DNA from 4 places in the Streptomyces sp. C1-1 genome. Region 4 is predicted to be linked to each of the others. Evidence: riboswitches for the same ligand, from Rfam matches in the RefSeq annotation. Region 4 holds a riboswitch; each other region holds the start of a gene.

Region 1 (7,109 bases), 2.4 Mb from region 4:
GCGCCGCTCGATGCGCGCCCTGGTCGACCAGATGCTGGTCCGCGCGGAGGCCGACGGCACGACCCCGCGCGCGGCCGCCCACGCCATCGTCGGGGACCGGCTGCCGGTGATCGCGGAGCGGTTCGGCTGGTACCGCTGAACGGGCCGGGGCCGGAAGGCCCCTCGTCGACCATCGGCGGCCGGTCGGGCAGGAGTTGAGGGTGACCCCGGACAGGGACGCGGACCATGAGGATTCGCCTGTGCTGTCTGCTCCGGGCCCGTCCCGGCGCCGCCGAGGCCCTGGCCGCGTACGAGGACAAGGTGCTGGCCCTGCTGGGCCGGCACGACGGCCGGATTCTGCAGCGCGCCCGGGCCGACGGCGCCGAGGGCCGCCCGGACGAGATCCAGCTGATCGAGTTCGCCTCGCGGGCCGGTTACGACGGGTTCATGGCCGACGAGCGCCGCACGTCCCTGTCCGGGGAGCGCGACGCGGCGATCGCCAGGACCGAGCTGTACCCGGTGGAACTGGTCAAACATCGGTCCGACCCGGCGCCGGCAGCGACGACGGAATAGGCTGACCGCGTGGCGAGAGTGCGGTTGAGCGTGGCCGAGCGGCGTGAGGAACTGCTGCGGGCGGCCATCGGGCAGATCGAGGCGCGGGGCGTGGCGGCGGTCCGGATCGCCGACGTGGCGTCGGCCCTCGGTGTCAGCAACGCCCTGGTGCTGTACCACTTCTCGACGAAGGAGAAGCTGGTCGCCGCCGCTTTCACCTACGCCGCCGAGGACGACCTCGCCCATCTGCGCAAGCTGCTCGGCCGTCGCACCACGGCGCTACGGCGACTGCGTGCCGCCGTGCGCTGGTACGCGCCGACCGGCCAGGCCAAGGGCTGGCGGCTGTGGATCGAGGGCTGGGCGGCGGCGCTGCGCGAACCCGCGCTGCGGGAGGTGGCGCGGGACCTCGACAAGCGGTGGAAGGCGGCGCTCGCCGAGGTCATCGCGGAGGGCGTGGCCGCGGGCGAGTTCCACTGCCCCGACCCCTTCGGCACGGCCCTGCGTCTGACGGCCCTGCTGGACGGCCTGGCGGTACAGCTGACCTCGTACGCCGGCGCCGTCCCCCGGACCCGGGCACAGGAGTGGGTGGACGAGGCCCTGGCCCGCGAACTGGGCCTGGAACGAGCGGCGTTGACCACTTCGCAGGCGTGAGGGCGCGCCCGCTCCAGGGGTCCCCCGACTCTCACCGGGGGACCGGGAGACCTCGAGACCGAGTGACCGGGAGACCCCACCGCCCTCAGGCGACGGAGGCGATCCGTGTCCTGATGTCCTCGGGTGACAGCGCGCCCTTCGCCGTGACGTGGTCGCCGGACGACTCGCCGCGCAGCCGACGCCCGATCCACGGCACCAGGTACTCGCGCGCCCACTGCACGTCGTCCCGCCGCACCTCCAGCGTGCCCCGCGGCGGCAGCGGCGGCCAGGGCTGGTCGGGGTCGGCCGGGATCTCCAGGCCGAGGACCTGCCCGGCGCGCAGCGCCACGCGCGTGTGACCCTCGGGCGAGAGGTGGAGCCGGTCGCCGTCCCAGGCCCTGCGGTCCTGCACCGACTTCAGCGACCACAGGTCGAGCACGGGGCAGCCGTACCGGTCGGCGATGGCCCGTACATGCCCGTTGTAGGTGGCGATCTTGCCGCGCAGGTGCTTCAGCACGGGCACGCCACGGGTGTCGAACCCGGTCGTCACCATGACGGTGCCGGCGACCGCCGTGAGGCGGGCGATCGCCCGCTCGAAACGCTCGGCCACCTCGTCGGGGTCGGTGCCCGGCCGGATGATGTCGTTGCCGCCCGCGCAGAAGGAGACCAGGTCGGGGGCGAGCTCGACGGCCTGCGGGAGCTGGTCCGCCACGATTTGGTCGAGCAGTTTGCCGCGCACGGCGAGGTTCGTGTAGCTGAAGTCGCCCTCCGGACGCCGGTCCGCGAGGAGCACCGCGAAGCGGTCCGCCCAGCCGACGAAGGCCCCGTCGGGGCCGGGGTCGCCGACGCCCTCGGTGAAGCTGTCCCCCACCGCAACGTACGACCCGATCACTGATCTGCTGTCATTCTTCGAATCGTCTGCCACAGCCGTCACTATTCACCTTCGAATGTGACCTACGCGACCGTAGGCCGGGGTTGACGGGCGGTGACATAAGCCACTCCCAAAGTGTTGGCCAAGGTCGGAATAACGCTCTGTTCAGGGCTGTTGACGGGTCAACCGCCACACGGCCGTGCGCCCGCCCCGTCGTCGACCCCGCGGACACACCGAAGGCCGGACCCGGGGATCGGGGTCCGGCCTTCGGCGGCGTGTCGGGCGGCGTGGCGGCGGGGGGTCAGCCGACGGCGACGCCCTTGGAGCGGAGGTAGGCGACCGGGTCCACGTCGGAGCCGTAGTTCGGCGTGGTCCGGATCTCGAAGTGCAGGTGCGGCCCGGTGACGTTGCCCGTCGCGCCGGACAGGCCGAGTTGCTGGCCCGCGCTGACGCTCTGGCCGGCCGAGACGGACAGCTGCGAGAGGTGCCCGTACTGGGCGTAGTAGCCGTCGGCGAGCCTGATGACGACCTGGTTGCCGTATGCGCCGCCCCAGCCGGCGGAGACGACCGTGCCCGCGCCGACGGCCTTGACGGAGGTGCCGGTGGGGACGACGAAGTCGACGCCGGTGTGGTAGCCGCTGGACCACATGCTGCCGGCCACGTGGTAGCCGGTGCCGACGGTGGCGCCGGAGACGGGGAGCTGGAAGCCGGTGGCGGCGGTGGTGGTCGCGGCGGCGCTGCGGGTGGTGCCCTCACCGGAGGAGGACGAGCGCTCCTTCGGCGTGGTCGAGCCCTGCGAGGACGAGGACTTGGCCGTGGAGGACTTGGTGGTGCCCGTCGCGGCCTTCTTGCCGATCGAGAGCTTCAGACCGGGGTGGATGAGCGACGGGTCGTCGCCGACGGCGGCGCGGTTGTCGGCGTAGAGCTTGTGCCAGCCACCGCTGACGTGCTGCTCCTCGGCGATCTTCGAGAGGTAGTCGCCGGACCGCACCGAATAGACGTGCACCGCCTTTTCGGAGGCGGTGTTCTTCTTTTCGGTCGCCTTCTTGACGGTATTCGGAAGAGACTGCACGGCCTTTTCCGAAACCGACTGGGAAGCGGACTGGGCGGTGGCCGCGTGGGCGCCGGTGGCACCCATCAGCGGGAGGGCGAGCGCGGCGCCGCCGGTTCCGGCGACGGCGATGGAGCGGGTGAAGCGCTGGGGCTTCGGGCGGCGGTGCTTACCCTTCGCGGGCATGGCGAATTCCTCTCCGGCGCCTGCGAGGTGAGCTGTCGGGTGCGGGCTGGAGATGCCCGGCCGCGCGCTGGTCGCGGCTGTACCCCTAGCCGTTCCGGAGACCGGAACAGGCGTTGTACCTGTGGGTCCCCCGCTCCTGCCGTACACGGGTGAGTTGGTGCGGGCTCCGGGCGGCGGCAGGATTGGGCGTCCGTCCGGATTGGTGTGGAACGTAAGCGACGAAGACGCGAAGGGACAAGCGACGGTTCCCCGTGAATGCGTTTCTCTTGATCCTCCGCGGAAATCCACGGTCACTCTCCGTGAATTTCCGCTTCAGGCCATTCTTCAATCCGCAGGAAAGACAGATTGATTACGTGAGCATGACGAGGTACGCACCGTCACGGATATGACGCTGCTCACGTGACACTGCTCCAGCTTCCCTTGTCGCAGCGCGAGTTGGAATGAAGCCCAATCAACGCAGCAATTCGGACAGAAGAGTCAGATGCGGCGCAGGCGGAGAACTGCCGCATCGAGGTCGCCCCGAAGTCCGGTACGCAGGCCATGGTGCAGCAATACGCCACCTCGATGCACTTCGCCCGTTTCGAGGCATTCGTACGACGCCGTCGGGTCGAGAGCACGCAGCCGCAGGGCCGGTACGGGCTCGCCGTAGCTCTGCGCCTGCAGCCAGGCGAGGACGACGGTCTCGTCCCCGCGCACGTACTGCACCGCGCTCAGCCCGCCCGTCGGCGGCCTGAGGCGGTGGAGCTCGCCGTGCTGGACGAGCGGCCGGATCTCCTTGTAGAGGCCGACCCAGTCGCGGGCCTCGGCCAGCTCCTCCTCGGTCCACTGCGTGAGGTCCCCACCCACCCCGAGCACTCCGGCCATGGCACTGACGAACCGGAAGCGCAACGAGCTGACGCGCCCGTTGAGCTGGGTGTTGGGGCTGTCGGTGACCCAGGCGGCCATCACGCGCGCGGGGTGGATCTGGCTGAAGCCGTGCTGGATGGCGAGCCGGTCGAGCGGATCGGTGTTGTCCGAGGTCCACACCTGGTCCGTACGGCTCATGATGCCGAGGTCGATCCGTCCGCCGCCGCCCGAGCAGGACTCGAAGACGACACCGGGGTGGGCCGCCCGCAGCCGGTCCAGGAGTGCGTACAGGGCGCGGACGTGGTCGACCCAGAGTCGCTGCGGATAGCCGTCACCCGGCCACCCGGCGTCCGTGAAGCAGCGGTTGAAGTCCCACTTGACGTAGTCGATCGGAGCGCTGGTCAGGAGTGCGTCGAGCCGCTCCCACAGGTACTCCTGGACGTCCTCGCGGGCCAGGTTCAGCACGAGCTGGTTGCGCAGCTCCGTCCGCTTGCGTCCGGGCTGGAACTGGACCCAGTCGGGGTGGGCGCGGTAGAGGTCGCTGTCCGGGTTGACCATCTCGGGTTCGACCCAGATGCCGAACTGCATGCCCAGTGCGTGCACGTAGTCGGCGAGCGGCGCCAGGCCCTTGGGGAAGCGGTCCGGGTTGGGTGTCCAGTCGCCGAGTCCGGCCCGGTCGCTGGTGCGCGTGCCGAACCAGCCGTCGTCGACGACGAACAGTTCCACGCCGATCGCCGCGGCCCGCCGCGCGAGGGCCCCCTGCTGCTCCTCGGAGATGTCGAACTCCGTGGCCTCCCAGGAGTTGAACAGCACGGGGCGGTCCTGGTCAGCGTCCGGGACGACGTACGCGCGCTGGTAGGCGTGCCAGGCCCGGCTCGCCCCGCCGAAGCCGCCGTCGCTCCACAGTCCGGCGAAGACGGGGGTGGTATAGGACTCCCCCGGCGCCAGGTTCAGCAGCCCTGAGTCGTCGTATCCGGCGCCTCCGGTGATCTGCACGCGCGCGTCCGGGAGTTGGGCCACCGCGATGCGCCAGGAGCCGGACCAGCCGAGGGCGCAGCCGTAGACCTCGCCGCGCTCCTCGGTGGCGTCGGTGTCGAGGGCGACCCAGGGCAGGTGCTGGTGTCCGGTGTGCCCGCGGCGGCTGCCGATGATCTTCTCGCCGTAGGTGAGCGGGGAGCTCGTGAGCCGGGACTCGGCGGCCCAGCGGCCGTGCAGCTGGGACAGCCGCCAGCCGTCGCGGTCGGGCAGCGTCCAGGTGGCGGCGTCCGCGCGCAGCAGCTCCAGGGGGCCGGGGCCTTCGTTGTCGAGGGTCACCCAGCGCTCGACGACGTCGTGCCGCATCCGGTGGTGCAGGGTGATCGCGAGACCGCCGTCGCGGAACCTCAGCCGGAGATGGTCGCCCACCGTCTCGTACGCCTCGAAGCGCCACTCGGTGCCGCGCCGCTCGTCGGAGCGTACGGACAGGGCGGGCCGCACGAAGCGCGGACCGCCCTCGACCGGGTACTCCTCACGGCCGTCGAGCGGGGACTCGAAGGGGCGGTAGTCGGGCAGCGGGCGTACGGCGAGGGCCTCGGCGTCGGCGAGGGCGATCCGGGGGCCCCAGTGCAGGTGCAGGAGCTCGTCGTCCTCAGTGAGATGGATGGCGTAACCGCTGGTCGGCCCGGTCAGGAGCCACGTACGGCGGTTGTCGGAGATCTCCAGCATCAAGCCCCCACAGATTCGAACAGGTGCGATCAAGCAGCAACATCATCAACTCCGGTGGGGGTCGACGGCAACGCCTGTGGACAACTCGTTGCCCAAGGAAGCCATGTCGTATCGTCGACAAGGTCCCCGCCGTCGAGCCGAGTCGGCGGGGCCGACTGGGAGGAGCCCCCGTGACGCAGCAGGTCCCGTCGACCGATCCGGAGCTGGCCCGGGTCCGCAACTTCCGCGACGTGGGCGGGCTGCCGACGGTGGACGGGCGGCGGGTGCGGCACGGGGTGCTGTTCCGCAGCGGGCATCTGGCGCACGCGACCGAGGAGGACGCCGCCTTCCTCGCCTCGCTGGGGCTGCACACGATCTTCGACTTCCGCAACGCGGCGGACCAGAAGCTGGAGGGGCCGGACGTCGAGCTGCCCGGCGTGCGCAATGTGAACCTGCCGCTGTCCGACCCGGCGGACGGCGCCGGTTTCTGGAAGATGGTGCGGGACGGCGAGATCGAGCAGCTGCGCGAGGCCCTCGGCGACGGCAAGGCGGCGGGCCGCATGATCGCTTCCTACCGCACGATCATCAGGGAACGCACCACCGAGCACACGCGCGTGCTGCGCTCGCTCGCCGATGACAGCGTGCCGGCCCTGATGCACTGTGCGGCGGGCAAGGACCGCGCGGGTCTGTCCATAGCCATCACCCTGCTCACCCTGGGCGTGGAGCGTGAGGCCATCGTCGCGGACTACCTGGAGTCCAACGCCAAGCACCGCCGCTACAAGGTGCACCGCAGCAGCGGCTCCGCCGCCGGCTACTCCCCCGAGGTCATGGAGCTGCTCAGCCCCCTGTTCGAGGCGCGCGCCGAGTATCTGGCGGCGGCCTTCGAGACCATCGAGGAGACGTGGGGCGGGGTCGAGGCGTACCTGGAGCAGGGGCTCGGGGTCACACCGGAGATCCGAGAGCGGCTGCGCGGGCGGCTGCTCGACTGACGGGCACCCGGCCTACTTCGCGCCCACCGCGAACAGCAGGTAGATGAAGGCCGCGAACAGGTGTCCCACGGCGATGTAGATGATCAGCCGGACCCACAGGCCGCGGGGGAACTTCTCCTCCATGTTGCTGTTGCTCATGGCATCTCTCCATCGGTGGGGCCGAGGCACAGGGTGGCCGTCGGGCTCTGCAGCAGGGTGTGGACGAACAGGAGCTCGACACCGTCGGGGTCCTGCGCGGCGATGCGGTGCGGTGTGAGCGAGTCGAAGTGCGCGCTGTCGCCGGGGGCGAGGCGGTGCGTGGTGTCACCGAGGCGCAGCCGCA
Region 2 (7,109 bases), 1.4 Mb from region 4:
TCGTCTCCCGGCTCACGCACGAGGGCGTGCTCGTGCTGGCGACGATGCGGGACGAGGCGTACGCGAAGCACGGCTTCGGGGACCATGCCCACGCCCGGCTGCTGCGCGGGGCCCGCAAGCTCGAACTGACCTGCCGCTGGAGCGGGCCGGAGCTGGAGCGGCTGGCGGAGGCGGAGGACTCGAGGCTGGTGGACGCGGTCCGCTGGCGAGAGGAACTGGGCGTGACGCAGTTCCTCGCGGTCGGGCCGGAGCTGGGGGAGGAGTGGCGCTGGGCACGGCGGCCGGACGGGCGGCCGTGGGGGTACGAGCTGGTGCGGGCGGCGATCGACGCGGCCAGGTGCGGGCTGCGGCGCCCGTTGGCGGCGTCGGAATGGCGGATGCTGCTCGTCGACGCCGAGTACGGGGTGCTCCTGGAGGACGAATGGCTGTCCGAGGAGCTGTCCTGGGCCGGTCGGCCGCGCCTCGGCGTCACGGGGCTTCTCGTTCCGGACAAAGGGGAGGGCGGCACGGTCTGGCGGGCGAGCGGAGCACTGGTGGCGGACGCGTTGCGCTCGCCCGGGTTCCCGCCGCCCGGGCCCTACCTCTGGCGGAACATGAGCGCGCTGGCACAGCGGGCCGGCGCCGCCGAGCTGGAGGCGGTCGTGGCCGCCGGTCGTACGGCCCTGCGAGCGCCCGCCTCGGCGGGGGACGCCGACGCCCGCAAGGTCATCACCGACCTCGCGGACCTGGCCGGCGACGAGGCGGACGCGGACCGCTGGCGCGGGCTCCACTTCAACGCCGTGGGCGACCAGGAGAAGGCCTTCCACTTTTTGGAGAGGGCGGCGAGCGCGGGCCACCCGGAGGGCCGGCTGGACCTCGCGGCCCTGCACCTCGTCCGCGCCGAACACTGGCTGGCCGAGGCCGCCGAGGACGGCTCCCCGCATGCCGCCGCCACCCTCGCCGCCCTCCGCGAGGCACTCCCCCCGAACCCGGATACCGTCAAGGAGTGACCGACCAGCCCACCCCCGACCAGCCCACCCCCACCACGGCGCCCGCCCACACCGGCCCCGACACCCCCACCCCCTCACCCCCCGACCTCTTCACCTGGGAATTCGCCACCAACCCCTACCCCGCCTACGCCTGGCTCCGCGCCCACGCCCCCGTGCATCGGACGACTCTGCCGAGCGGGGTCGAGGCCTGGCTGGTCACGCGTTACGCCGACGCCAAGCAGACCCTCGCCGACAACCGGCTGTCCAAGAACCCGGCCCACCACGACGAGCCCGCCCACGCCAAGGGCAAGACGGGCATTCCGGGTGAGCGCAAGGCCGAGTTGATGACGCATCTGCTCAACATCGACCCACCCGACCACACGCGGCTGCGCCGTCTCGTCTCGAAGGCGTTCACGCCCCGCCGGGTCGCCGAATTCGCGCCACGCGTGCAGCAGTTGACCGATCAGTTCATCGACCGGTTCGCGGAGAAGGGCTCCGCCGATCTCATCCACGAGTTCGCCTTCCCGCTGCCCATCCACGCGATCTGCGACCTGCTCGGCGTCCCCCGTGAGGACCAGGACGACTTCCGGGACTGGGCGGGGATGATGATCCGGCATCAGGGCGGCCCCAGGGGTGGGGTGGCGCGGTCGGTGGAGAAGATGCGCGGGTATCTCGCCGACCTCATCCACCGCAAGCGCGCCGCCCTCCCGGACACCCCGGCTCCCGGCGAGGACCTCATCTCCGCCCTGATCCGCGCCTCCGACCACGGCGAGCACCTCACCGAGAACGAGGCCGCGGCGATGGCCTTCATCCTGCTCTTCGCGGGGTTCGAGACCACCGTCAACCTCATCGGCAACGGCACCTTCGCCCTCCTCACCCACCCCGAGCAGCGCGCCCGCCTGCAGACCTCCCTCGCCGCAGGCGAACGCGGCCTGTTGGAGACGGGCGTCGAGGAACTCCTGCGCTACGACGGGCCGGTGGAGCTCGCCACCTGGCGGTTCGCCACCGAGCCGCTGACGATCGGCGGACAGGACATCGCCGCCGGCGACCCCGTCCTCGTCGTGCTCGCCGCCGCCGACCGCGACCCCGACCGCTTCGCCGAACCCGACACCCTCGACCTGTCCCGCCGCGACAACCAGCATCTGGGATACGGCCACGGCATCCACTACTGCCTCGGTGCCCCGTTGGCCCGGCTGGAGGGCCAGACCGCCCTCGCGACGCTCCTCACCCGGCTACCGGACCTCCGACTGGCCGAGGATCCAGGGGAGTTGAGGTGGCGGGGCGGACTCATCATGCGCGGACTGCGCACGCTCCCGGTCGAGTTCACTCCGGTCGAGGCCTCGAGCCCCCCGTAAACATGACACGCGTTCAACTCTGTGATCTTCACGTGATCTACGCGGCATTAACTTGTGACAAGTGATCGGTAGCCGCTACGTTCACGGATCAACAGCGGCGCGAAGGTTTGGCCCAAGCTTCACGCGCCGCGGTCATTGCTGTCTCGCGAAAGGCCCTCCGCATGCTCTCCGGGAACGGTCGTCACCGTCGCCCCCGCCAGGCTCCGGCTCTCCTCGTCGCGGCCGGAGTGACCGGCTCCGCCATCGCGATCCCGCTGTTCGCCGCGGGAGGCGCCAGCGCCGCCGACGGGACCACCTGGGACAAGGTGGCGCAGTGCGAGACGGGTGGCTCCTGGAGCGAGAACAGCGGCAACGGCTTCTACGGCGGCCTGAAGCTGTCCCAGGCGGACTGGGAGAAGTACGGCGGCCTCGACTACGCCCCCAGGGCCGACCTGGCCAGCCGCAACCAGCAGATAGCCGTCGCCGAGAAGCTCCTGGACGCCGAGGGCGTCGGCGCCTTCCACACCTGTGGACTGACGTCGGGGCTGAGCAAGGACTCCGGTTCGGCCGACGTGGACACCGGTATCGGGGGCGGCTCGTCCGACTCGTCCGGTTCGTCTGACGGTTCCGGCTCCACCGGTTTGTCCAATTCATCGGGCAACACGTCGGACGACACCTCCGGCGGCTCCGTCTCGTCGGACGCGTCCGGTTCGCCTTCGGCCTCCCCCGGCTCTTCTTCGCATTCCACCGGCAAGTCCAGCAAATCGGACAGTTCGGCCTCGCCTTCCGCCTCGACGCCGAGCGCGTCGCAGGGGGCCGCCGGCTCCTCCGCGGGGCGGGCGAAGAGTGACGAGTCGGACAATTCCCGGCAGGCCCTGGGCTCTTGGAGCCTCGTCGACACCGGGGCCGTCGACTCCGCGGCCACCGGCGGCGGCACCGGCAAGCACCGCGGCGCCACCGCCGACGAGAGTGCCGACGGGGGCGCCGTGAAGCCCGCCGCGCACGACTCGTACACCGTCCGCACGGGCGACACTCTCGCCTCCATCGCCGACTCCCTTGACGTGGACGGCGGATGGCGCGCCATCTATGACGCGAACAAGCAGGCCATCGGTACCGACCCGAACCACATCTTCACCGGTCAGACCCTGGATCTCCCTGCCGAATAGGGCGAAATACGGCGGGAGTTCACGTCACGCTTCGCGCTGAATGTCCGTTTTGGCGAAAGTGTGGGATGAGTCTCAGAAGCCCTGATCGTCTTTGAAATTCCGCGGATTCCGTGTCTACGGTCATGACCGCTCGGCAACCCGAGCCCCGTCTGCCGCAACGCCGAATCCTGCCAGTGGCCGTACGGGAACAGTCGTCGCTTGACAGCGCCGTAGGCAGGAGCGGGGGACCCAAGGTAAGTGCCCCACCGGGTGGTTGACGGTGGTGGCTCGGGGTGTAGCCGCGGCTCGCGAGAGCGAGGCCGCGGCCGGGCAACTCAACCGGCCCGAACCCGACAGCTCACCTCGCAGGCGTCGGTGAGGGGATCCACCATGCTGTTTTCCGGCAAGGGCAAGCACCGTCGTCCGTCCAAGGCCACCCGCGCCGCCGCGCTCGCCGGTGTCACCGGTGTCGCCATCGCCGCCCCGCTGATGGCGGCCGGCAACGCCTCCGCCGCCACCGCCTCCGAGTGGGACGCGGTCGCCCAGTGCGAGTCGGGCGGCAACTGGTCCATCAACACCGGCAACGGCTACTACGGCGGTCTGCAGTTCTCCGCCTCCACCTGGGCCGCGTACGGCGGCACCGCCTACGCCGCGCAGGCCAACCAGGCCTCCAAGGCGCAGCAGATAGCCGTCGCCGAGAAGGTTCTCGCCTCCCAGGGCAAGGGCGCCTGGCCGGTCTGCGGCACGGGCCTGTCCAGCGCCGCCTACAACGGCTCCAGCGCCTCCACCGGCTCGTCGGGCAGCACCGCCACCCGCTCGACCACCGAGCAGCAGGCCTCCCGCTCCTCCGAGCGTCCGGCCCCCAAGAAGTCGACCAAGACCGTCACCACCCCGACCGGCAAGAAGGTCAAGAAGGGTGACGGCGAGTACAAGGTCGTCAAGGGCGACACGCTCAGCTCCATCGCCGCCGAGCACAAGGTCAAGGGCGGCTGGAAGAAGCTGTTCGACCTGAACAAGGGCATCGTCGAGGACGCCAACCTGATCTACCCCGGTCAGCAGCTGCACCTGAAGTAAGAGACAGTCGAACCACAGGCCCCGCACATCCGTGTCCCCCACAGTGGAGGCACGTGAGGGCCACCCCCGTCCCCACGGGCTCCCCGCTCCGGTGCGTCTTCCCCCGTACGCACCGGAGCGGGGTTTTTTCTCTGCCCGTCGCCGACCCGTCGTCTGCCCGTCGTCGCCCGGGATACATGCTGTGTTCACCCTCCTTTGTTCCGGGCGTGAACAATAGGTACCGTCTGTCCTTGTCCACGGGACGGTCGGTCGGCTGGCCGATGGCCCCGGGGCGGTTAGGCTCTAGTCGCAAGGCCGAGGTAGGGCCTAAAAAGGCCCGCGTGCCCCGCACAACCAGCGTCACATCCAAGAAGGAGATGCTCGTGCCGTCCATCGACGTCGTCGTAGCCCGGGAAATCCTCGACTCGCGAGGGAACCCCACCGTCGAGGTCGAGGTCGGCCTCGACGACGGCAGCACGGGTCGTGCCGCCGTCCCGTCCGGCGCCTCCACGGGCGCCTTCGAGGCCATCGAGCTCCGCGACGGTGACCCCAACCGCTACAAGGGCAAGGGTGTCGAGAAGGCCGTCCTCGCCGTCATCGAGCAGATCGGCCCGGAGCTGGTCGGCTACGACGCCACCGAGCAGCGCCTGATCGACCAGGCCATGTTCGACCTGGACGCCACCGACAACAAGGGCTCGCTCGGCGCCAACGCCATCCTCGGCGTCTCGCTCGCCGTCGCCCACGCCGCCTCCGAGGCCAGCGACCTCCCGCTCTTCCGCTACCTGGGCGGCCCGAACGCGCACCTGCTGCCGGTGCCGATGATGAACATCCTGAACGGCGGCTCGCACGCCGACTCCAACGTGGACATCCAGGAGTTCATGATCGCCCCGATCGGCGCGGAGACCTTCTCCGAGGCCCTGCGCTGGGGCGCCGAGGTGTACCACACCCTGAAGTCCGTGCTGAAGTCCAAGGGCCTGGCCACCGGCCTCGGCGACGAGGGCGGCTTCGCCCCGAACCTGGGCTCCAACCGTGACGCCCTCGACCTGATCCTCGAGGCCATCAAGCAGGCCGGGTACGTCCCCGGCGAGCAGATCGCCCTCGCGCTCGACGTCGCCGCCTCCGAGTTCTACAAGGACGGCAAGTACCAGTTCGAGGGCAAGGACCGCTCGGCCGCCGAGATGACGGAGTACTACGAGGAGCTCGTGGCGGCCTACCCGCTCGTCTCCATCGAGGACCCGCTGTTCGAGGACGACTGGGCCGGCTGGAAGGTCCTCACCGACAAGCTCGGCGACAAGGTGCAGATCGTCGGCGACGACCTGTTCGTCACCAACCCCGAGCGCCTGGCCCGCGGCATCGAGGAGGGCACCGCCAACGCCCTGCTGGTCAAGGTCAACCAGATCGGCTCGCTGACCGAGACCCTGGACGCCGTCGAGCTGGCCCAGCGCAACGGCTTCAAGTGCATGATGTCCCACCGCTCCGGCGAGACCGAGGACGTCACCATCGCCGACCTCGCCGTCGCCACCAACTGCGGCCAGATCAAGACCGGCGCCCCGGCCCGCTCCGAGCGCGTCGCCAAGTACAACCAGCTGCTGCGCATCGAGGAGATCCTCGACGACGCCGCGGTGTACGCCGGCCGCAGCGCCTTCCCCCGCTTCAAGGGCTGAGCCGCAAAGGGTCAATCCTGCGCCAGTCGTACGTACGTCCCCGTACCGGTCCCGTACCGTGTGCGGGGACGTACGCACGTGTGAACGGCATGAACGGGAGGCGGGGACATGGCCGTGAAGGACCGGGACCGGTTCTCCACCGCGACCAGGCTCAAGCTGCTCGGCGAGCAGACGGCGGCCCGGGTCTACCGCTCCCAGACCAAACGGCAGGCCCGCCGCTCCCGGCTGACGGGCCGGGCCGCGCTGCTCGCCCTGGTGCTGTGCACCCTGGTGGTGGCCCTTGCCTACCCGATAAGGCAGTACGTCTCCCAGCGCGCCGAGATCTCCGACCTGCAGCGCCAGAAGCAGCAGGCGGCGGAGCGGGTCGAGCAGCTGCGCGACCTCAAGGCGCGCTGGCAGGACGACTCCTACGCCGAGCAGCAGATCCGGCAGCGACTGCACTATGTGATGCCGGGCGAGACCGGATACGTCGTCATCGACCCGGACCGCGCCAGGCGGTCCCGCGCCGAACTGGGCGCCGCCGACCGCCCGTGGTACGCGAACGTCTGGGACGGGGTCGACAAGTCCGACGCCTCCGACCAGTGACCTGACCAGAAAGACAGTTCTCAGTGGAAACGCCTCCGCCGCCCACCCCGCGCACCGAGCCCACCGACGCCGACGTCGAGGCCTTCAAGCAGCAGCTCGGGCGGCCGCCGCGCGGGCTGCGCGCGATCGCCCACCGCTGCCCGTGCGGGCAGCCGGACGTCGTGGAGACGGCGCCCCGGCTGCCGGACGGCACGCCCTTCCCGACGACGTACTACCTGACGTGCCCGCGCGCCGCCTCGGCGATCGGCACGCTGGAGGCGAACGGCGTCATGAAGGAGATGACGGAGCGGCTGCAGACCGACCCGGAGCTGGCCGCCGCGTACCGTGCCGCGCACGAGGACTACATCCGGCGGCGGGACG
Region 3 (7,109 bases), 4.2 Mb from region 4:
GGAGCTGACGTTCGGTGAGCCGGCCGGGATTGCCCCGGGTGGCCGCGAGCGGGCCGCGCGGGATGTGCCGCACCCCGAGCCGGCGCAGTTCGGCGCGGACGAGGCGGGCCAGCGGTTCGGCGCCCAGGTCGTCGAGTTCGGCGAGGGCCTCGAGCTTGTCGGCGGGGTGCGGGCTCTCCGCGAAGGCGGCGGCGTGCTCGTAGGGGCAGCCGGCGGCCTTCCAGACGGCCGCGGCCTCCCGCCAGTGGCCGCGCGTCTGCAGGGCGTAGGGGTGGTCGGAGTCGTCGGCGGGCACCGGATGCCCGGCCTTGGTGAGCCAGTAGCCGAGTTCGGCGCCGTAGGGGATGCCGGGCAGGTGGCGGGCCTGGGCATGCACCGGGGCCGCGGCCCGCACCACGGCGTCCGCGTCCCCGCGCAGCCAGGCCGCCTCCGCCTGCGCGGCCGCCACCGGGCCGGTGCGCTGCAGCTCCCTGGTCCGTACGGCGATCTCCCGCGCCTCGGCGAGGAGTTCACCGGCCCCGGGCCTGCCGCGGCGGATGCGCACCCGCGCCAGCACGGTCAGGGCGGGGCAGCGGGCCGGCGGGAAGTCGTGGATGCCGAACTCGGCGTGCCGTTCGGCGTCCTCCCAGTCGGCGGCGGCGAGGCGGCGCAGGGCGAGTTCGACGTGAAGGTAGGTGAGGAAGCCGAGGTGCTCGGCGCGGTCGGCCAGGTCCAGGGCAGGCGGCAGGAAACGGTCGGCGTCCGCGTACTGCAGGTTGTCCAGGAAGGTCCAGATCAGGTTGGCGTAGGAGCGGCAGGCGTGCTCGACCTCGCCGGCGCCGAGGGCGACCTCCAGGCTCTCCTCCAGCTGCTTGCGCCCGTCGGGGTCACCGCCCCGCCAGCGGGCCGTGCCGAGGTTGTTGAGAGCGTGCGAGAGGATCGCCATGTCGTCGGCCTTGCGGGCCAGCACGATGGCGCGCTCGGCGTGTTCGACGGCCTCGGGGTAGCGGTCGGACAGCATGCGCAGCTGGGCGATGTTGCTGACGGCCAGGGCGAGCAGGCGGTCGTCGCCCGCGTGCTCCAGGACGGTGACGGCCTCGCGGGCGGCGGCCTGGGCCTCGTCGGCGTCGCCGGCCCACCAGTGGATGCGGGAGAGCCAGCGCAGGTCGGAGCCGAGGGCGAGGATGTCGCCGAGTGAGCGGCGCAGGGCGACGGCCTGGCGCTCGGCGGTGACGGCGGCGGCCGTGTCGGCGATGGTGTAGCTCTCCACGGCGAGGCGTTCGAGCAGGTCGGCGAGTTCGGCCGGGCCGTAGCGGTGGCGCTGGCGCAGGACGAGCCCGAGGTGGGCCGCGGCCTCGCGGTGGGCGCCGGCGGCGGCGGCGTCCCGGGCGGCGTCCGGGCCGTAGCGGGCGATGGCGTCCAGGTCACCGGCCCGCGCGGCGTGGTGGACGACGCGGGCGGCGTCGGCGCCGGGCCGGGCGACGAGCGCGGCGAGGACCTGGCGGTCGAGCTCGATGCGCCGGGCGGCGGGCACGGAGTCGGCGACGGCGCGCCGGATCAGCTCGTGCCGGAAGACGATCCGTTCCGGGGTGACGGTGAGCAGCCCGCGCTGTTCGGCCTCGGCGAGGACCGCCACGCCGTCGGTGACCAGCGCGTCGACGAGCCGGCGTTCGACGGCCGAGGGAACGACGGCGAGCTGTTCCAGGGCGTCCACGGTGGCCGGCGGCAGCCCGCGCAGCCGGGCGAGCACCGCGTCGACGACCGTGGGCGGCACGCCCCCCGTGCCGCCGGCGGCCAGGACCTCGGTGACGAAGAAGGGGTTGCCGGAGGTCACCTGGTACACCTGCGCCGGGTCGAGCCGGCCGGCCGTGCTGAGCTCGGTCACGGCGTCGAGGGAGAGCCGGGCCAGGGGCAGGCGGTGCACGCGGGGCGCGCGGGAGACCTGGCCGAGGAGGTGACGCAGGGGGTGGCCGCTGTTCAGCTCGTCGTCGCGGTAGGTCAGGACGAGCAGGGCGGGCAGGCGGTCCATGCGCCGCACGAGGAAGCGCAGGGCGTCCAGGGACGCCTCGTCGGCCCAGTGCACGTCCTCGACGACGAGTACCGCAGGATGCGGAGTCACGGCGAGCTCGGCGTGCAGGGACTCGTAGACGCGGTGCCGGTCCGCGCCCTCGGTGACGGCTCGGGCGAGTTCGGCGCCGACGCTGCCGACCAGGTCGCGGAAGGGGCCCAGGGGGCGCCGGGTGGCGAGGTCGTCGCACTGGCCGACCAGCACGCGCGCCTGCCCCGGCAACCGGTCGGGCAGGGCCCCGACCAGGCTCGACTTGCCGATTCCCGCCTCGCCGAAGACAAGCGCGACCGCACCGGCGCCGTCCGCCGCCTGCCGTGCGGCCGAGGCCAGCAGCTCCAGCTCGGGCTCACGCTCGAGGATCCCCCGGTCCACTCACCGATTGTGCCACCGGGGCAGCGGCCAAGTCTTCGCGAGCGGGGTGGCGGAGGCAGCCGGAGCGTGGTCGTGCAGTGGTGTACGGGGCGGGGCGGCGGTGGCCGTACGGCGGCGTGCGGTCTGTCTCGGCGGTGGCCGTACGGAGGCGTGCGCTCCGGTGCGGCGGTGCCCGCCCGGCAACGTGCGGTCCGTCTCGGCCGTGCCCGGCCGGCGGCGTGCCGTCTGTCTCGGCCGTGCCCGGCCAGCGGCGCGCGCTCCGGCGCGGCCGTTCCCGTCCGGCGCGGCCGTTCCCGGCCGGCGCGGCCGTTCCCGGCCGGCGACGGGCGGCCGGCGACGGGCGGCTGACCGGCCGCGGCGGTACAGGTCGGGGCGTGCGCTCCATACCGGCAGTGCCCGTCCGGCGGCGTGCAGTCCATCGCGGCAGCGCCCGCCCGGCATCGGTCGCTCCGGCGCGGCAGCGCCCACCCCGCGACGGGCGGCCGGCCGGCCGCGGTACCAGGTCGGGGCGTGCGCTCCATACCGGCAGTGCCCGTCCGGCGGCGTGCAGTCCATCGCGGCAGCGCCCGCCCGGCATCGGTCGCTCCGGCGCGGCAGCGCCCACCCGGCGGCGGGCGGCCGGCCGCGGCCATGGCCGGCCTGCGCCGTGGCCCGTCGGCCGGGATGTCCGCCGGGTGGCTCAGGAGCGGCGGCGGGGCTTTCCTCGCTTGGGGGTCTTCGACGTGCCCGCCCTGGGGCTGCGGGCCGGCGTCTTCGCCGCCGCGGGCTTGCGGCGGGGCGCCGGTTTGTCCGCGGCCTTCTCGGCCGCCTGCGGCTTGCGACCGCGGGAGCTGTTGACCGTACGGCCGCGGACGATGCCGATGAAGTCCTCCACCAGGTCGGTGGTGGAGTCCTCCGGCCAGGACAGGGCCACGCTCGACCGGGGCGCGTCGGTCACCGGACGGTAGGTGAGGTCCTTGCGGTGATGGAGGCGGGCCAGGGACTGGGGCACCACCAGGAGGCCGACGCCCGCCGCGACGAGCTCGACGGCGTCCTCGGTCGTCGCGGGGCGCTCGAAGGCGGGCTCGCCCGGCGGGGCGTCCCAGTCGAAGACGTCGTCGAGGGGGTGGAAGAGCACCTCGTCGGCCAGGTCGGCGAGGGTGATCTCCTCCGCCGCCGTGATCACGTGGTCCTTGGGGACGACGGCCACGGTCGTCTCGGTGTAGAGGGGGATGGCGCTGAAGTACGTACGGTCCACCGGGAGCCGTACCAGCCCCGCGTCGGCCTCGCCGGCCCGCAGCACGTCGGGGGCCTCGGCCGCCGGTACGGGCTGGAGGGTCAGCGGGATGTCGGGCAGGCGCTCGTTCCAGATCCGCACCCACTTGGCGGGCGTCGTCCCCGGGACGTACGCAAGCCGGAACGTCTGGGATGCTTCCGAGCCTGTCACCCCGCCAGGTTACCGGCCGTGGTCGGAGGCGTCGTACGCGCTCGATACCCTGGACCCCATGAAGTCGCACCAGACCGCCCAGACGATGAAGCCCGCCACCGCGGCGAAGAAGCTGGGTGTGTACCTCGAGGCCACCCCCGCAGAGTTCCGTGAGGGTGTCGTCTCGCGCGCCCAGCTCGACGAGCTCCAGGCGAATCCGCCCGAGTGGCTGCACGAGCTGCGGGCCAACGGTCCGCACCCCCGTCCCGTGGTCGCGGCGAAGCTGGGCGTCTCCATCTCCGGTCTCGCGCGCGGCGGGGTCACGGATGCCCTCACCACCGAGGAGATCGAGGCCCTGAAGCAGGAGCAGCCCGAGTGGCTGGTCAAGGAGCGCGCCACGCAGGCCGAGGTCCGCAAGGAGGGCGCGCGGATCAAGAAGCGCAACGCCGAGCGGGCGGCCGACCAGGACCAGGGCTCGCGTTCCTGACGCCCCGCGGACGAGGGGTTCGGTGACTCTTTGTCACCGCACCCACGCCCTCTGTCCACCGTCGAGGCATCTGACGGAGCGTCACGACGAAGGTCACAAAAGCGTATCGGACATTCCGGCCGTCAACCTTCACACGAGCCGCACAAGTTGGCTAACTTGGCCTCAGGCCGCTCGTGTCACTCCGGCGAACCCCGTCGGGAAGAGCGGCCTCCGCCGAATCCGGTGCGCCTCCGCGGCAGCCGGAACCGGGGACCCAACCGATTCATGGGGTGAATCGGCCCGACTGCGCTTCGGCGCAAGGGCCGTAGGGCATGCCTTCCGGAATTGACCGCCCGAACCCGACAGCTAACTCGGTAGGCGGAGTACGGAAGGAGTACGGCCCCCATGGCGCCGGAACGATCGTCGCGTGCCGGAGGCTTCGGCCTCCCCGGTATGCGCAACTCCGCCCTCGCGACGGCCGCCCTCACCTCGGTGGCCCTGTTCTCGCAGACGGCCGACGCCGCGCCCCAGACGGGCGACGAAGCACCCAGCCGGGAGGACGTCCAGCAGCGGGTGAGCAACCTGTACGACCGCGCCGAAGGAGACACCGGGCAGTTCAACCTGACCCGCGTGCAGAACGCGCGGGGCACCGGCGAGCGCGGTGGTCAGCCGCGCAGGGGCTCGGACCCCGACCTGGACAACGTCAGCCGGCAGTGGTTCGACATGGCCCGGGCGTCCATCGGGCCGACCGTCCCGGCGATCCTCCCGTCCGACCGCACACCGGCCAGGCGTCCCGCGGCCACCCGGCCCGCGCGCCCGGTTCAGACGCGTGCGGCCCGTGAGCTGGAGGCTCCCACCCGGGCCGTGCCCGAGCTGCCCGCCGCCGGGCCCCGTCGCCCGGTGGCCGAGCTGCCCGCCGGCCCGACGGCGGCGCTTCCCGCTGTGCCGCAGCCCCGCCAGGAAGCAGCCCCCGTGGCCCCTGCCCCCGCGGAGTCGAGGCAGACTTCGCTGCGCAGATCCAAGCAGGAGAACCAGCGCAAGGTCGCCGCGGCGAGCGACCTGCTGTACCGGTACGTCGCCCGGCAGACCTCCGCCCCGCGTCCCGCCGTCGCACCGCAGCAGGACCGGAACACCTGGCAGGCGGCCCCGCAGAGCGCGGCCGCCGCGCCGATCGAGGCCACCCAGGCGCAGCCCAGCTGGGCAGCCCAGGTCCAGCAGGCGGCCACGGCCCGCACGATGAACGAACCCGCACCGGCCCAACCCGACTGGACAGCCCAGCCCCAGCAGCCCGCGGCCGCGCCGGCACAGCCCGGCTGGGACACCGGGGCGCAACCGCTCGTCACGCAGACGATGACCCCGTCCGCACCCGCCCAGCCCGGCTGGGACACCGGCGCACAACAACTCGTCGCACAGACGATGACCCCGTCCGCACCCGCACAGCCGAGCTGGGCGATACCGGCGCAGCAGACAGCCACGGCACGCACGAACACCACCACCGCGCCGGCACAGCCCGGCTGGGACACCGGCGCACAACAGCTCGTCGCACAGACCATGGCCCCGTCCGCCCCCGCCCAGCCCGGCTGGGACACCGGCGCACAACAGCTCGTCGCACAGACCATGGCCCCGTCCGCCCCCGCCCAGCCCGGCTGGGACACCGGCGCACAGCAGATCGTCGCGGCGGCGGTGCCGCAGGCCGACTGGCGGGATCCGGTTGCTCAGGAGCAGGCTCGGCGGAGGGCCGACGAGGCGCGGAGGTTGCGGGAGCCGTCGGTTCTGGACACCGGCGTGCCGGTGGTCGAGGAGCGGCGGGTGCCACAGCCGACCGTCCTGGAGACGGGCGTCCCGGCCGTCGAGACGTCCACCGGCACGAAGGCCGACCGGGCCGTGGAGTTCGCCCGCGCGCAGATCGGCAGGCCGTGCCTGTGGGGCGCCGTCGGCCCGGAGTCGTACGACAACGCGGGGCTCACCCAGGCCGCCTGGAAGGCCGCCGGGGTCGCGCTGCCGCGCAGCACGCACGAGCAGTCGAGCGCCGGCACGGTGATCCCCCTCGCCGAGAGCCGTCCCGGTGACCTCATCTTCTTCCACGACAACTTCAGCCATGTGGGTCTCTACACGGGCAACGGTCTGATGATCCACGCCCCCGGTCCGGGCTCCGTCATCCGTGAGGAGTCGATCCACAACGCCGGGGAGGCGGCGATCCGCATCGCCGTGCGACCGGCCTGACGGTTTCGGTCACAGCCTCGACCAGTCCACAACCGAAGAACGTTCCGGGCCCCGCGCCGCCAGCCGGCGCGGGGCCCTTCGTCGTGACGTCCCGTTCCGGCACACCGTCGGCAGGCCCTGCAGAGGCTCCGTGAAGCTTTCATTCATGTCTTGACATGCGGATGACATGATTCGCAGCTTGAGCACCGTCATTCATGTTCGTGATGCAAGTTCACGAACATGAATGGACCCGACCTCCGACGGCCTGATCGACAACGCCCTGGGCTTCCTCGGCCTCGGCCCGGTGCAGTTCCTCGACGACCCCGGCACCGCGCTGTGGTCGACCATGATCATGGGCATCTGGATGGGCGCCCCCTACAACATGGTGATCATCCTCGCCGGGCTCGCGGGGGTGAACCGCTCGCAGTACGAGGCGGCCGCGATGGACGGCGTCACGCTCTGGCAGCGGCTGCGCCACATCACGCTGCCCGCGATCCGGCCCGCGCTCGGGATCGTCCTCACGCTCGCCGCCATCCGCGGACTGCGGGTGTTCACGGAGGTGTACGTCCTCACCGGTGGCGGTCCCGCCGGATCGACGGACGTCTGGATGACCCGCG
Region 4 (7,109 bases):
GTCAGCGAGGTCGAGCGGATCGTGCGCGCGGAGGCCGACGGCGGCAGCCCGGCGCTGAAGGTCCGCACGCTCGACGGCCGGACGGACGAGCTGTCCGCCGACCACGTCATCGCGGCGACCGGCTACCGGGTGGACATCGCGGCGATGGACTTCCTCGGCCACGAGCTGCGCACCCGGCTCGCCGTCAGCCGCGGTACGCCCAGGCTGGGGGCCGGCTACGTGTCCTCGGTACCGGGCCTGTACTTCACCGGTCTGCCCGCGGCGGCCTCGTACGGGCCGGTGATGCGGTTCGTGTGCGGTACGGAGTTCGCCTCGCCGAGGCTCGCCAAGCACCTTGCGGCGGCGCACGGTTGAGACCGTGACGGACGCGGCCGACGGGGTCCGGCGAGTACCGGGCCCCGTGGTCCCCGGCCAGGGCTCGTGATCAAGGGCCGTAACCGGTAGGGGAGTTGACCGAGTGACGCCGGTGAACGGGGCGGTCGTCCGGTTCGCGATGAGTCGGTGGTGCGTCCTGTCCGTATTCTCTGATCATGGCCGCACCCACCGCATATGCACTCATCGCCACCGACCTGGACGGCACCCTTCTGCGAGGCGACGACACGCTGTCCGACCGGTCCCTCGCCGCCCTCGCGCGCGTGGCGGAGTCCGGCGCCCGGCACCTCGTGGTGACCGGCCGACCGGCGCCCAGAGTGCGGCCGCTCCTGGACGACCTGGGGAGCACGGGGCTCGCGGTGTGCGGGCAGGGCGCGCAGGTGTACGACGCCGGCGCGGACCGTCTGCTGTGGTCCGTCACGCTGGACCGGGAGCTGGCCGAGACGGCCCTCGGCAAGATCGAGGCCGAGGTGGGCCAGGTGTACGCGGCCGTCGACCAGGACGGCGTCGACGGGCTCACGCTCATCGAGCCCGGGTATCTGATGCCGCACCCGACCCTGCCCGCCGTACGCGTCGGCCGGCGCGACGACCTGTGGTGCGAGCCGATCAGCAAGGTGCTGCTGCGCCATCCCGACCTGTCCGACGACGAGTTGGCGGCGACGGCACGGTCGGTGGTCGGTTCCCTGGCCACCGTCACCATGTCGGGACCCGGGACCGTCGAACTCCAGCCATGCGGCATCACCAAGGCGACGGGCCTCGCGCTGGCCGCCGAGCACCTTGGCCTGGGCCCGCGGGAGACCCTAGCGTTCGGTGACATGCCCAACGACATTCCGATGTTCGACTGGGCCGCCCGGGGCATCGCCATGGCCAACGCCCATCCCGAACTCAAGGCGGTGGCCGACGAGGTCACCCTGTCGAACGAGGACGACGGCATCGCCGTCGTCCTCGAGCGGTTGTTCGCGGAGGTCTAGGACCCGGCGGCCCTCGCCCCGGTCGGCCTAGTAGGCGCCGAAGACGTTGTCGATGGAGCCGTAGCGGTGGTACGCGTAGTTGCAGGCGGCGGTGATGTTGGCGACCGGGTCGTAGGGGTCGTACGCCGTGCCCGCGACGTGGTACGCGGCGAACGTCGGGTCGATCACCTGCAGCAGACCCTTGGAGGGGGTGCCGGCCAGGGCGTTGGAGTCCCAGTTGTTGATGGCGTAGGGGTTGCCCGAGGACTCGCGCATGACGTTGCGGTAGATGCCGTTGTACGTGCCGGGGATGCCGTGCTGGGCCATGACCTGCAGGGACGCCCGGATCCAGCCGTCGAGGTTGTTGCTGTAGCCGAGCGAGGACGCGGTGACGACGCTGTCGGTCGCCGCGGACGCGCTGGTCGCGCCGATGACCGGGAGGGCGAGAAGGGCGGCGCCCGTGCCGACGGCGGCGAGCTTGCGGACGAGGCGGGATCGCTTGGTGAGGCGGTGGTGAGCGGTTGCGGGCATGGCGGGTTTCCTCTCCGTCGCCTGCGAGGTGAGCTGTCGGGTTCGGGCGGGAGCTGCCCGGCCGCGCCGCCGTACGGCGACACGACTTCACCCCAAGCCGGTGCGGGCGTCCTAGGACGCCCGTCCGGCGGCTTACCTGGTTCCCCCGCTCCTGCCGTGCGTGTGAGTTGGTCGATGGTGGAGAACGGGCGGCGGCAGGATTAGGCGTCCGCCCGGCAAGGCGGGAACGTATGCGAGAGCACATGTCCGGAACAAGCGGCAGAGTCACACATCGGGCCGCTTGACCTCGGTGTGGGGCCTTTGGGGTGCTTGATCCTTTGCGGTCGCCAAGCCTCAACTGACGCTTCGCGGAAGGTGGATCGGCCGGAATCGTCCGGAATGTAGATCTTGGCGGCGAGTGAGCCAAGTCACGGGTGTCGACAAGCGCGTCAAATCGGGCAATGGGCCCAACTCATAGTCAACCGGCCGCCCGTGGTATTCGATTCTGACCGCCCGTCATCTCACGTTCCACTCGCGGTGCCCCCGAGTGGACGCCGGCCACGTCTTCCGCTTCGACGGCGACGCCGATCTCGCGGACGGACGAGACGTCCATTTCCGTGCGGGCCGAGTCCCTCCCGTGGGGGATCGGCCGGACGTGTACGGAGTGGATGGAGCAAGTCAGTGAATATGGGTTGTTATCTGATCATCGGAAACATATCGGGCGTGATCTCATGCCGCCCCTGCCGGACGGGCGGGCGGCATGGGTGATCGAAAGGCGACCGGATACGCTGACTTGAGTGATGGCAGCGACCTATCGACAAACCGCGTAACCAGCCAGTAGACACCAGCAGACAGGAGACCCCTCGTGACCGTCGTCGGGCCGTTCGGGCTGAGCGTGCGGGACCAGGCTCTGGAAGCCGATGTCCAGGCCGGATTGGTGGCCGTCGAGGAGGGCCTGCTCGAAGCCACCAAGAGTGAGGTCCCCTTCATCACGGAGGCCGCCCAGCACCTGGTGCGAGCGGGTGGAAAGCGCTTTCGCCCCCTGCTGGTGATGCTCTCCGCCCAGTTCGGCGACCCGTATGCGCCCGGCGTGGTGCCGTCGGCCGTGGTGGTGGAGCTGACCCACCTCGCGACGCTGTACCACGACGACGTCATGGACGAGGCGGCCGTGCGCCGCGGGGTCGACAGCGCGAACACCCGCTGGGGCAACTCGGTGGCGGTCCTGACCGGCGACTTCCTGTTCGCCCGCGCCTCCCACATCCTGGCCGACCTCGGCCCGGAGGCCGTGCGGGTACAGGCCGAGGCGTTCGAGCGGCTGGTCACCGGGCAGATCCTGGAGACGGCGGGGCCGCAGGACGGACGCGACCCGGTCGACCACTATCTGGACGTGCTCGGCGGCAAGACGGGGTCGCTGGTGGCCGTGTCGTGCCGGTTCGGCGCGATGATGTCCGGCGCCGACGAGACGGTCGTGGACGTGCTGACCCAGTACGGCGAGCGGCTGGGGGTCGCCTTCCAGCTGGCCGACGACGTCCTGGACATCGCCTCCGACTCGCACGAGTCGGGCAAGACCCCCGGCACGGACCTGCGGGAGGGCATCCCGACGCTGCCGGTGCTGCGGCTGCGGGAGCGGGCGCAGCGACTCGGGCTGGCCGAGGACATCGCGCTGTGCGAGCTGCTGGACTCCGACCTGAGCGACGACGCGCGGCACGCGGAGGCGCTGGCCGGGCTGCGGGCGCACCCCGCGCTGGAGCAGGCACGCCGGGACACCGTGCGGTACGCGGAGGACGCCAGGGCGGCGCTGGCTCCGCTGAAGGAGTGCGACGCCAAGGTGGCGCTCATGGAGATGTGCGACGCCGTCGTGCACCGCGCGGGTTGATTTCGTCCCGGAGTGAGCTGATTTCCTCCCGCTGTCCCTGGGGATCCCGTCATCAGGGCAATTCGGTGTGACGTACGTCATATGGGTGGGCTGAGTCCGGCCTGTGGCCCCGCCGTACGCATACGCAGAAGGCCGGCGCAGGCGGTGTCGGCCGGTCTGCGGGGAGAAAACAGAATCATGCGCGTTCACGCGACGTTGTCGAAGCGCGGCAAGAGCCTGATCACGACCGCTGTCACGGTGGCCGCCCTCGGTGGCGTCGCCGCCGCGGCGACCCCCGCCTCCGCCGCCGGAGGCGACGACGGCACCGGCGCGGGGGTGACCCTCCTCGCCACGAGTCTGCGCGGCGCCAACGAGGTGCCGGTGCCGGGCGGCCCGGCCGTGGGGGACAGGAACGGCGCCGCTCTCGAGTTCATCAAGATCGACGGCGACCGGGTGTCCGTCGCCGTCACCTGGCACGGCACCGGCAGGCCGACCGGGCTCCACATCCACCAGGGCGCCAAGGGCACCAACGGCGACGTGAAGATCGACTTCAGCGGGCTGCTGAAGAAGAGCCGGCGGCACAGCGTCACCGGCACCGTCAAGGTCGAGGACCCGGCGCTGCTCGACGCGCTGAAGAACGACCCCGGGTCGTTCTACGCCAATCTGCACACCGCCGAGTTCCCCGGAGGCGCCGTCCGCGGCCGCCTGCACAAAGTCACCGTCGCGGCCTTCGACTTCCGGAACGCCCTCGACAACTTCCGCGCCTCCGTGATCAAGGGCCGGCAGATCTACGAGTGCAAGGCCACCGACGCCGGCGGCTACGCCTACGGCCAACGCGACGTCGAGGCCCTGCTCCACGGCGGCATCCACCACACCTTCGTGGCACCCAACTCCGGTACGCCGCAGTGGGTCGCACCGGACGGCAGCGCGGTCACCGGCGCCGTCCTGTCCAGGACCCCGAACGGGGACGGCAACATCCCCGAACTCGACCTCAAGGCCACCTCGTCCGGCGGCGACCACGGCCTGCTCGCCGGGACCACGGAGATCCTGCGGCTCAACACGGTCGGCGGAGTCGCCCCGTCCGGTTCCTGCGAGCCCGGCACCGTCGTGGGCGTCCCGTACCGGGCGGACTACGTCTTCCTGCAGGACTGAGACGGAAGTTCCCGCAGCGCTGACGCCGAAGCCGAGGCGGGTCGCGTCCGGGCGGTGCCCTCCCGCGCCGCGACCCCTACGGGTCGGGGGAGGCGCCGCCCGCTCGTGTCATACCCCAGGAGTACACACAGTTGCCTCCGCGGTCTGACGCTTCCTCCCGGCCGATTTGGTCAACTGGAGACCACGGAAAACACCACTCCTCACCGATTCGGGTGAGAATGGCGGCTACGGGGTGGATGCACGGGAGTTGGAAGCCGCCGCCGACGACGGAGGTAGCGCACAGATGGCACCGTACGAATCCGACGACAGCACGAGCGCCGACGAGGCCGACGACCTGCGCGCCGGGCGGCGCAAGGCCGCTCGCTACGTCGTCCCGGTCGCGGTGGTGGGGGTGGCCGCGGCGACCATCGGCCTCGTCCCCGCCCTCGCCGACTCGGGCGACCCGAACCTGCCGAAGATCAGCGCTCAGCAACTCATCGAGAAGATCGCCAAGTCGGACGTGCAGCAGATGTCCGGCACGGTGAAGATCAGCGCCGACCTCGGCCTGCCCGACCTCGGCGGGCTGGAGTCCAGCCTGACCTCCGGTGCGGCCCGCGGCTCGGGTGACGGTTCGTCCGCCGACCCCTCCGCCAAGCTCACCGAACTCGTCACCGGCACGCACACCGTGCGCGTCGCGGCCGACGGCCCGGACAGGCAGAAGCTGTCCCTGCTGGAGAACGCGGCCGAGTACAGCCTCATCCACAACGGCAAGGACGTCTGGGGCTACGACAGCCGGTCGAACTCGGTCTACCACTCCACCGCCCACGACAGCGCCGACGCGCGGAAGAAGCAGGAGCAGGCGCCCGCGACCCCGGACCAGCTCGCCAAGGACGCCCTCAAGTCGGTCGACGACACCACCTCCGTCACCGTCCAGGGCACCGCGCAGGTCGCGGGCCGGGACGCGTACCGGCTGGTCATCAAGCCCAAGGACGCCGGTTCGACGGTCGGTCAGATCACCGTCGCCGTCGACTCCAAGACGGGTCTGCCGCTGAAGTTCACGCTGACCCCGGCGAGCGGCGGCGCGGCCGTGATCGACGCCGGCTTCACCCAGATCAGCTTCGCCAGGCCCGCCGCCTCGACCTTCGACTTCAAGACGCCCAAGGGCGCGAAGGTCACCGAGGACAAGAGCCACGAGAACGGCTCCCCGAAGGGCGACGGCAGGCACGGCATGTCCGGCAAGGACCTCGGCAAGGGCCCCGACGGACTGAACGTCATCGGCAAGGGCTGGGACTCCATCGCCACCTTCGACACCGGCGGCAAGGGCGTCCCGTCCGGCTCCGAGGCCGGCGGTCAGTTCGGCGGATTCCTCGACTCGCTCGGCGACAAGGTCACCGGCAAGTTCGGCTCGGGCACGGTCTTCAAGACCCGCCTGATCAACGCCCTGATCACCGACGACGGCAAGGTCTACGTCGGCGCGGTCGGCAAGGACGCGCTGGTGAAGGCGGCCAACGCGGGCTGATCGAAGAAAGACCGGTCCACGAGCACGAGACGAGGGAGCCGATGGACGAACCGTCCGCCCCGGAGCCGAAGCAGGGCGCGCCGGGTGACAGCGTCATCGCCACCCATGCGCTCACCAAGCGCTACCGCGGCGGACAGCTCGCCGTGGACGGCCTCGACCTGACCGTCCCGGCGGGCAGCGTCTTCGGCTTCCTCGGTCCGAACGGCTCGGGCAAGACCACCACCATCCGCATGCTGATGGGCCTGATCGAGCCGACGTCGGGCTCGGCACGCGTCCTCGGGCGCCCCATGCCCAGAGCCTCACGTGCCGTGCTCCCGCACGTCGGCGCCCTCATCGAGGGCCCCGCCCTGTACGGCTTCCTCTCCGGCCGCGACAACCTCCTGCGCTACGACGCCGCCGACCCGACCGCCGACCCGCGCACCCGGCGGACCCGCGTCGCGGCGGCGCTGGACCGGGTGGGGCTGACGGCGGCGGCCGGCAAGAAGGCCAAGGCGTACTCGCTGGGCATGAAGCAGCGGCTGGGCCTCGCCGCGGCACTGCTGCAACCGCGCAGGCTGCTCGTGCTGGACGAGCCCACCAACGGCCTCGACCCACAGGGAATGCGGGAAATCCGCTCCCTGATCCGTGAGTTGGCGTCGGACGGCACCACCGTCTTCCTCTCCTCCCACCTGCTGGACGAGATCGAGCAGGTGTGCACCCACGCGGCCGTGATGGCGCAGGGACGGCTGATCACCCAGGGGGCGGTGGCCGACCTGGCGGCGGGCGCGCGCGG

What was found. A riboswitch is a leader RNA that binds a small molecule or an ion and turns the genes downstream of it on or off. The one in region 4 is predicted to bind cyclic di-AMP.
Region 1: linked by a shared signal. The riboswitch ahead of ACQF4J_RS09665 (M23 family metallopeptidase) and the one ahead of ACQF4J_RS20405 (transglycosylase SLT domain-containing protein) in region 4 are both predicted to bind cyclic di-AMP.
Region 2: linked by a shared signal. The riboswitch ahead of ACQF4J_RS26860 (transglycosylase family protein) and the one ahead of ACQF4J_RS20405 (transglycosylase SLT domain-containing protein) in region 4 are both predicted to bind cyclic di-AMP.
Region 3: linked by a shared signal. The riboswitch ahead of ACQF4J_RS39280 (NlpC/P60 family protein) and the one ahead of ACQF4J_RS20405 (transglycosylase SLT domain-containing protein) in region 4 are both predicted to bind cyclic di-AMP.

Annotation. Positions count from the first base shown of each region.
Region 1 is NZ_CP189826.1:2,100,560-2,107,668, forward strand. It holds gene ACQF4J_RS09645 (Glu/Leu/Phe/Val dehydrogenase dimerization domain-containing protein) at 1-139, shown strand, start outside; gene ACQF4J_RS09650 (hypothetical protein) at 226-552, shown strand; gene ACQF4J_RS09655 (TetR/AcrR family transcriptional regulator) at 562-1,182, shown strand; gene ACQF4J_RS09660 (SGNH/GDSL hydrolase family protein) at 1,268-2,053, opposite strand; gene ACQF4J_RS09665 (M23 family metallopeptidase) at 2,334-3,269, opposite strand; cyclic di-AMP (ydaO/yuaA leader) riboswitch at 3,274-3,431, opposite strand; gene ACQF4J_RS09670 (alpha-galactosidase) at 3,747-5,819, opposite strand; gene ACQF4J_RS09675 (tyrosine-protein phosphatase) at 5,990-6,787, shown strand; gene ACQF4J_RS09680 (DUF6126 family protein) at 6,800-6,925, opposite strand; gene ACQF4J_RS09685 (helix-turn-helix domain-containing protein) at 6,922-7,109, opposite strand, start outside.
Region 2 is NZ_CP189826.1:5,860,068-5,867,176, forward strand. It holds gene ACQF4J_RS26845 (hypothetical protein) at 1-989, shown strand, start outside; gene ACQF4J_RS26850 (cytochrome P450 family protein) at 986-2,323, shown strand; gene ACQF4J_RS26855 (transglycosylase family protein) at 2,485-3,468, shown strand; cyclic di-AMP (ydaO/yuaA leader) riboswitch at 3,664-3,834, shown strand; gene ACQF4J_RS26860 (transglycosylase family protein) at 3,838-4,521, shown strand; gene eno (phosphopyruvate hydratase) at 4,878-6,164, shown strand; gene ACQF4J_RS26870 (FtsB family cell division protein) at 6,273-6,749, shown strand; partial or broken gene ACQF4J_RS26875 (DUF501 domain-containing protein) at 6,911-7,109, shown strand, end outside.
Region 3 is NZ_CP189826.1:8,637,959-8,645,067, reverse strand. It holds gene ACQF4J_RS39295 (ATP-binding protein) at 1-2,419, opposite strand, end outside; gene ACQF4J_RS39290 (LysR family substrate-binding domain-containing protein) at 3,099-3,845, opposite strand; gene ACQF4J_RS39285 (DUF5997 family protein) at 3,904-4,311, shown strand; cyclic di-AMP (ydaO/yuaA leader) riboswitch at 4,513-4,687, shown strand; gene ACQF4J_RS39280 (NlpC/P60 family protein) at 4,696-6,513, shown strand; partial or broken gene ACQF4J_RS39275 (carbohydrate ABC transporter permease) at 6,737-7,109, shown strand, end outside.
Region 4 is NZ_CP189826.1:4,478,459-4,485,567, reverse strand. It holds gene ACQF4J_RS20415 (FAD-dependent oxidoreductase) at 1-354, shown strand, start outside; gene ACQF4J_RS20410 (HAD family hydrolase) at 531-1,343, shown strand; gene ACQF4J_RS20405 (transglycosylase SLT domain-containing protein) at 1,371-1,853, opposite strand; cyclic di-AMP (ydaO/yuaA leader) riboswitch at 1,857-2,037, opposite strand; gene ACQF4J_RS20400 (polyprenyl synthetase family protein) at 2,698-3,708, shown strand; gene ACQF4J_RS20395 (CHRD domain-containing protein) at 3,886-4,839, shown strand; gene ACQF4J_RS20390 (LolA family protein) at 5,123-6,337, shown strand; gene ACQF4J_RS20385 (ABC transporter ATP-binding protein) at 6,379-7,109, shown strand, end outside.